3 regions of the Paenibacillus sp. JT22N12 genome follow, and region 3 is predicted to be linked to each of the others. Evidence: riboswitches for the same ligand, from Rfam matches in the RefSeq annotation. Region 3 holds a riboswitch; each other region holds the start of a gene.

Evidence for each region. Region 3 has a riboswitch for cyclic di-AMP ahead of AC0YOA_RS19890 (hypothetical protein). Riboswitches for the same ligand answer to the same signal wherever they lie in the genome.
Region 1: linked by a shared signal. The riboswitch ahead of AC0YOA_RS35250 (APC family permease) and the one ahead of AC0YOA_RS19890 (hypothetical protein) in region 3 are both predicted to bind cyclic di-AMP.
Region 2: linked by a shared signal. The riboswitch ahead of AC0YOA_RS05850 (3D domain-containing protein) and the one ahead of AC0YOA_RS19890 (hypothetical protein) in region 3 are both predicted to bind cyclic di-AMP.

What each region holds. Positions count from the first base shown of each region.
Region 1 is NZ_JBWDNU010000019.1:62,516-64,779, forward strand. It holds gene AC0YOA_RS35250 (APC family permease) at 1-902, opposite strand, end outside; cyclic di-AMP (ydaO/yuaA leader) riboswitch at 1,037-1,197, opposite strand; gene AC0YOA_RS35255 (polysaccharide deacetylase family protein) at 1,408-2,264, opposite strand, start outside.
Region 2 is NZ_JBWDNU010000002.1:52,040-54,303, forward strand. It holds gene AC0YOA_RS05845 (PAS domain S-box protein) at 1-386, shown strand, start outside; cyclic di-AMP (ydaO/yuaA leader) riboswitch at 464-702, shown strand; gene AC0YOA_RS05850 (3D domain-containing protein) at 816-1,487, shown strand; gene AC0YOA_RS05855 (polysaccharide deacetylase family protein) at 1,550-2,264, opposite strand, start outside.
Region 3 is NZ_JBWDNU010000005.1:122,866-125,129, reverse strand. It holds gene AC0YOA_RS19895 (chromate transporter) at 1-144, shown strand, start outside; gene AC0YOA_RS19890 (hypothetical protein) at 407-835, opposite strand; cyclic di-AMP (ydaO/yuaA leader) riboswitch at 843-1,007, opposite strand; cyclic di-AMP (ydaO/yuaA leader) riboswitch at 1,407-1,604, shown strand; cyclic di-AMP (ydaO/yuaA leader) riboswitch at 1,696-1,880, shown strand; gene AC0YOA_RS19885 (hypothetical protein) at 1,997-2,264, shown strand, end outside.

The DNA.
Region 1 (2,264 bases), on a different contig from region 3:
ATGATATAATAAATCACGCCTCTGCCGAAGGTGGAATCGGCGATCTGGGAGACTACGGTTTCCTTCGGATTCGGCGTAATGCCGTACCAGTAGGCGAGAAGGCTGATTCCCACAAACATGGCGCCCAGAATGGCGCCCATCATGATCAGTGTGGCGGCGGCATTGCGATTGGCTGGCTGCTTGAAGTTCGGTATGGCGTTGGACACCGCCTCCACGCCGGTGAGCGCGGAACAGCCGGAGCTGAAGGCCTTCAGAAGCAGGAAAAGACTGATATTCGATACAGCGGCGCCGATTTCCGGAGGATGCGCGTCAACGCCTCCGAGCGCATACTTGATGATTCCCGAAATAATGAGTGCGAAAATCGCGAAGACAAACAAATAAACGGGCATGGCAAGCACGGACGCGGATTCCGTAATTCCGCGCAGGCTGATAATGGTCAAGAACAAAATCATGATGAGTGCAATCAGTACGCGGTGATCATGCAGGGACGGAAAAGCCGATGTAATGGCATCAGTCCCGGCGGATGTGCTGACGGCGACAGTAAGAATGTAATCGACAAGCAGCGAGCCTCCGGCCAGCAGTCCGGTGCGGACGCCCAGATTGTCCTTGGCTACTACATAAGCCCCGCCTCCGGCGGGATAAGCGAAGATCGTTTGCCTGTAAGACAAAATCAGAATCAGGAGAAGACCCAGCACAGCAAGCGAGATGGGGATGGAATACCATACCGCCGCGAAGCCCGCAGCCATCAGAACGATCAGAATTTGTTCCGTCCCGTAAGCGACTGAAGAGAGCGCATCCGAGGACAATACCGCAAGCGCTTTAAGTTTGGTCAGCTTTTCCCCTTCAATTTCCGCACTTTTCATTGGACGTCCGATTAATAACCGTTTGAATCTGCCTACCACTGTGACTTCCCCTTTTAGCTGCATTTTGTTGTGAAGCAAATGATCCTATCCCTTATTTCAAGCATAAAAAAAGCCGCAGAAAGTTAGGAGCTTTCCCGGCTTTATCCATAATTGAACATGGTTAAAACAACGATAATTCCTCTTCCGTACGCTTACGAGGTTAGCTGTCGGATTCGGGCGCGAGAGTCGCCCTACACCTTGGCTTGCGCCAGGTGATTCACCCCTGAGACCAGATCAACTGCATCTGCCTCCATGGTTCCCCCGTTTCTGTTTCAGAACTCAGCGATTAAGGATTTTTATGAAATTGAAACTCTTTTCCACGACTTGCTGCTTCACTTACTGAATATTACTCCTTCACTTATTTGTTGTACAGCAACGGAAACTGGAGAATATTTTAGCTCATTACCCTATATAGCGATATAAACGCTTACATAGATCCTATCCTCTTCCTACCAACCTTTTTCGCAGGATATCTTCATTTATGACCTATTATGTTTCCTGCCCATTATTTTTGTCTGGTCAAAAGCGATCTCAACAGCACAGCCGCGGATTTGAGCCTTGGCTTTTTTCTGTACTTGCGCACATCATCGTAAGTCGCCAGGGCAACCTTGGCATCCCTCAGCGCATAAGCGAAATCATCACCCTGCATCAGCTTGTATTCCCATACCCGCTTCTCCCAGGATGGAACAAGGGCGCTCATACGCTCGTCCTCGGCTGCCGGATGAATATAAGTCTCGCAGATTCCCTCGGGAAGATCGTAGAGCTTTGCCAGCATCATTTGCTTGAAGCTCTCATAGGTTTCCCCTTCTTCCACGCCATACGTATGGCTCAGCAGATAATCCGGTATCGGCACGCCGAGCGTATCCGCAAGATGGACCACCTTGCGCAGCGCCTGCTCCGCCCCCCGAATAGACGCCAGAAACTTGTCCCGGGGATCGATCCAGCGGAACAGACGGAATGGCAGGCCGCGCCGGGAGCACTGCCACAGCACCTGCGGCAGATAGCTTCTGCCTGTCGCCAGCCCATAGAGACTTCCCATATGATTATCCGCATGGGAGACCGTCAGACCTGCCTGCTTCACCGCCTCGAACTGCGCCTGCATTTCCCGTACAACCGCCTTCGGATCGGACTGCCGTTCGAAGGCTTCGATGGTGGCGTGCATGCGCCCGTCCGGGCCCTCCAGCGACGGATCGCCGGTCAGGCTTTTCCAGGGCAAAGCGGCGATCTCGCTTGTTAGCGTCAGATGCAGCCCGATATTCCCTGCCTTCTGCTTACGGCACCACGATGCCGCCTGCTCAAAGGCCGAGGCAGGCGGCATAATCGTTGCCGATGATACCTTCCGCTCCTCCAGCAAATGCATAA
Region 2 (2,264 bases), on a different contig from region 3:
TCGAGATGAAAAAGGATTTTGCCGCGAAGATGCCGACGGTATATTGCGATGAGAATCAGCTCAAGCAGGTATTTATCAATTTGATGAAAAATGCCATAGAGGCGATGCCAAGCGGAGGAGATTTATCCATTACCCTGAAGGAGGGGGACGCGGGTATGCTCATTGTCCGCATTCAAGATCAAGGGGTGGGAATCCCCAAGGATAAGCTTGAGCGTCTAGGCAGCCCCTTCTACTCGACCAAAAGCTCCGGTACCGGGCTTGGACTCATGATTTGCTTGCGCATTATTGAAGCCCACCGCGGTACGCTGAAATTTGAAAGCGAGGAAAGCAGCGGTACAACCGTCACAGTTGAGCTGTCTGCCTTTGAATGGGAGACAGAGGGATAAACGAATGGCGTTCATCCCGTTATTGTTCGCGGCTGGACCTATTTACCAGTGTATTTGGGGGATAGAATTATGGTATCCTTTAACGCGAGCCGAAACTTATCGTACGGGGGATCTTTATGAGGCAGCAAACAGATGCTTTCAGCAAGCAATAATCTGTTTCCTGCCTCGCGGAATATTATCCGAGCCAGTCGAAATGGCAGGGTGAAAATCCGCTGGGGGTGAATCGCTTTGGAGCGGGCATATCCGCTTTGGCGTAGGGTTGAACTCCTCAATCCGAATCCGACAACTAACCTCGCAGGCCGCATGCACAAACAGGCATACTTAACCAATCGGAAGAGAGGCTGCCTTGTTTGAGCGATGACGGAGTTTGAAGACAGTTCTGTATCAGAACATGCCTATAAACCCGTAAATAAAAGGAGGACATTTGTTTTGGTAAATGCAAAATGGAAAAAAGGCGCGGCAGCAGCTGTACTTGGATTGGCAATTCTTGCCCATGCAGGGGCGGCAAACGCTGCAGCGGTTTACAAGGCAAAACACAATGATACCTTCTGGACGTTGTCCAAGCAATTCGGTGTGCAGCTTGATCAGCTGGTGAAAGCGAATCCAGGCGTGGACCCGTCCAATATTTATGCGGGCTTGTCCATTACAGTGCCGGGATCGGCAGCGAAAAAAACGGCAGCAGCTCCGAAAACCGCGGCGGTCAAGGCGATTAAAATGGAATCCACGGCCAAAGCGCTGCCGAAAAATACCGTGACAGTCAACGGACTGGCCTACAACTATACAGATGTTGTACAAGCCAAAGCAAGCGCCTATACAGCTGATGAATCCGAGAACGGCTGGGGCCCGGTTGACTATTACGGCAACCCGCTCAAGCTGGGTACGATCGCAGTTGATCCCAACCGTATTCCGATGGGAAGCAAGGTGTATATCACCGGTTACGATCATGACGGTTTGCCTGTTGGCGGCATGATGGCCGTAGCGACAGATATGGGGAGCGGGATCAAAGGGGATCGCATTGATATCTTCGTACCGCAATCGCAGGAAAAAGCCCAGAAGTTCGGGTTTCAATATGTAAAGGTTTTTGTTCTTGGCAAATCATAATACTTCAATATAATCGATCATAAATGAGCGGCGCCCCATTGCAGGGGCGCCGCTTGGTGGTTTCAGGGCTTTACGCTTCGTGCAGCCGGCTCTCCAAGCAGCTCGGGGAGCGTAACCATTTGATAGCCTTTGCTGCGGAGCAGCTTGATCAGTTTGGGCAGCGCCTCTAATGTTCCCGATAGATCCTGACCGATGCCTCCGCCTGCATGCTGAAGAATAATGGAGCCGGGCTGCAGGGTTTTCTTGATGTTAAACAATATCGTACTGCTGTCGATGCCCCGCCAGTCGACAGAGTCGACATCCCAGTTGACGGCAATATAACCGTTTTGCTTCATCCACTCAATTTGCCCGGGCAGTACTTCCCCATAGGGCGGTCTGATTAATCTGGGACTATATCCGGCGAGCGGACGCAATATGGCGTCAGTATTGCGGATCTGCTGCTGGAAGGCAAACAGGGAAATACGCGAGAATACCGCATGGTTATAGGAATGGTTGCCGATTACATGCCCTTCCCTGCCAATGCGCCTGACTATGGACGGATAAGAAGCGGCGCGCGATCCGACTACAAAAAAAGTCGCCCTGACTTTATGGCGGGCCAATATATCAAGCACCTTGGACGTGTAGCGGGGATCAGGCACATCGTCAAAGGTAAGCGCAACCTTCCTCTCCTTGCGCGGGCCGCCAATAACGAAGGTCCCGGGATAACGCTGCTGCAGATCTACCCAGGATGTGGCGTCACGGCGCGAAACTTTCTTTTTCTTCTGCTGGCCTGTCTCT
Region 3 (2,264 bases):
CCGGACGGCGAGACGGGCTTCACCTGGGTGACGGTCTGCACGCTCCTGATCTGCGCCGGATGCTTATATCTCCTACTGAAATATAAACTCCATCCCATTATGGTCATCTTGGCTGCCGGGGCCGCCGGAATTATATTGTTCTAATTCATTTAAAGTATCGCTGCTGCTTGTTAGGGCGGACGATGCTTTTTTTTGATTTTATCCGCACGGGAGTTATTTATACGATTTATTATGCTGCTGTACGCCATAATTATGTGTTTTTGTACACGTTATTCTGGATGGCTTGATCGACAAGCGGCCCGGTCCATACTCCTTAGGAATCCTCTGACCTTAGGGCATAGAAAATAAGCCCGAAGAGCACAGAAACTCTCCGGGCTTCCCTACAATATAAAAAGAGGTTTGAATGCTAGAACAAACTAATATAAGAAGATGCACGGTCAAACAATACGGTTTTTATCGCTGACTGATTATGACCGGGATTGCCTTTCAACTGCTCCAGAGCTGAGGAGACCAGTACACTTTGAATGGTATCTTCATGATAATGCTGCAATAACCAACCGAGATTATGAGGCTCCCTGGAATCCAGAATGTCCCGGAAACGGTTGGACCATGTAATCCAGTCCGCGGGCTTTTGCCAATTTTCCAGCACCATATCGCTCCATGCCTGTCCGGCGTTTGTGGTCAGAAACAGGATGACCTGATAACGGGTCATTTTGTTTTCATTGAGGGCCACAATAAACAGTTCCATCCTTTTGACTTGAACGATCTGCAGGCGGAGTTCCGGTTCAGGCAGCGGGTCAGCTTTGGGCAGTGGGTCAACGGTTTGAACAGACATCTTTAAATTCTCTCCCTTTTTTCGCTTACGAGGTTAGCTGTCGGATTCGGACGAGAGAGCCGCCCTTCCAGAGCCGTCAGGCATCCGGATTCACCCCTTGAACGCCAGAAGTCCCAGACGCTCACATGGTTCCCCCGCTGCTTCCTTTGGAAGCACTCAGCGAATAAATGATAGCCGTAATCAGGCTTGCCATTTATCATATTCCGTTCCTTTTCTTCTGTAAAACGATCCGCAGCCTGATAAACACTTCATAACGCCATATTTTTCATTTAAAGTGAAAATAAGCGGCTAAAACCAGTCATTTTGCGCAATTGCTCGTTCCCTCTTCATGTTGCTAATACGCTGCTCCATTCTTCATATAAGCTACCGAAGGGCCGGGTTTCATTTTAAGCGGAGATAAAGAAAAACGGCGAAATACCGCGATATACAGAGCATAAAGAAGCATTGATCCTCTGAAAGCGCTTGAAAATATGTCCAGCGGCGTTATTTGTGCCCATAGCTGTTCTGGACATGCTTTACACGCCGTACGGCTGGGAGTATGATTCATATCGTGCTTAACAGCATATATCCATTTTTTTGATCGCTGAGTTTCCGCCTTCGGGTGGAAAGCGGGGGAACCATAGAGGCGTTGTTGGTATCCGATGTGAGAGTCGGATCGTACAGCGCAGGGGTGAATCGTTGCAGGAGTGTCATGAAACTCATGCAGCGTAGGGCGACTCTCACCGCCCGAATCCGACAGCTAACCTCGTAAGCGCAGGTGGAGAGAGGAATGGTGAACGAAGTGATCGATTAAATTCGACCGCAGAGCGTCACGTGCCTCTGCGGTTTTTTGTTGTATAGATTTTTGTATAAATCTTGTTTTGTTTCATTCGCTGAATATTGCGCAGCAGCTGCAGTAACGGGGGAACCAACGACCGTCCTCGTCCATCGGGACGAAGGCGACGGTCACGGGGTGAATCATCCGGCATTCCAAAATGCCGGGCGTAGGGCTACTCTCATGCCCGAATCCGACAGCTAACCTCGTAAGCGTACCGGGAGAGGCAACACTTATCGCGAGCGATCAGGACGTTTGTCATGGTCAAAGAAGCCGCAGGTAAAGGTTACTCTTTTCCTAAGGCTTCTTTTTTGTTGCCTTCTTCCCTGAATTTGGAGGAGAAAAGTATGGAACAACGGCCCATATTGGTGGCTGCATCGACTGAGGCAGGGAGAAAATTCGTACGGCTGCTGCTCTACAAACAGCAGCCTGTGGTTGCCCTCACGAATAATAGGAGGGAAGAAAAGCTGCTGCGGGAACTGGGCGTTAATGAAATTATCCGAGTGAACACGACCCGCAGCAAAGCGGGAGCGGCTCCCCAATTTTCGATCGGACGCGTTTATATTTTTGAGTCGAGCCTGCCGCTCAGCTGTCAGTATCTGCAGCTCATGGCCA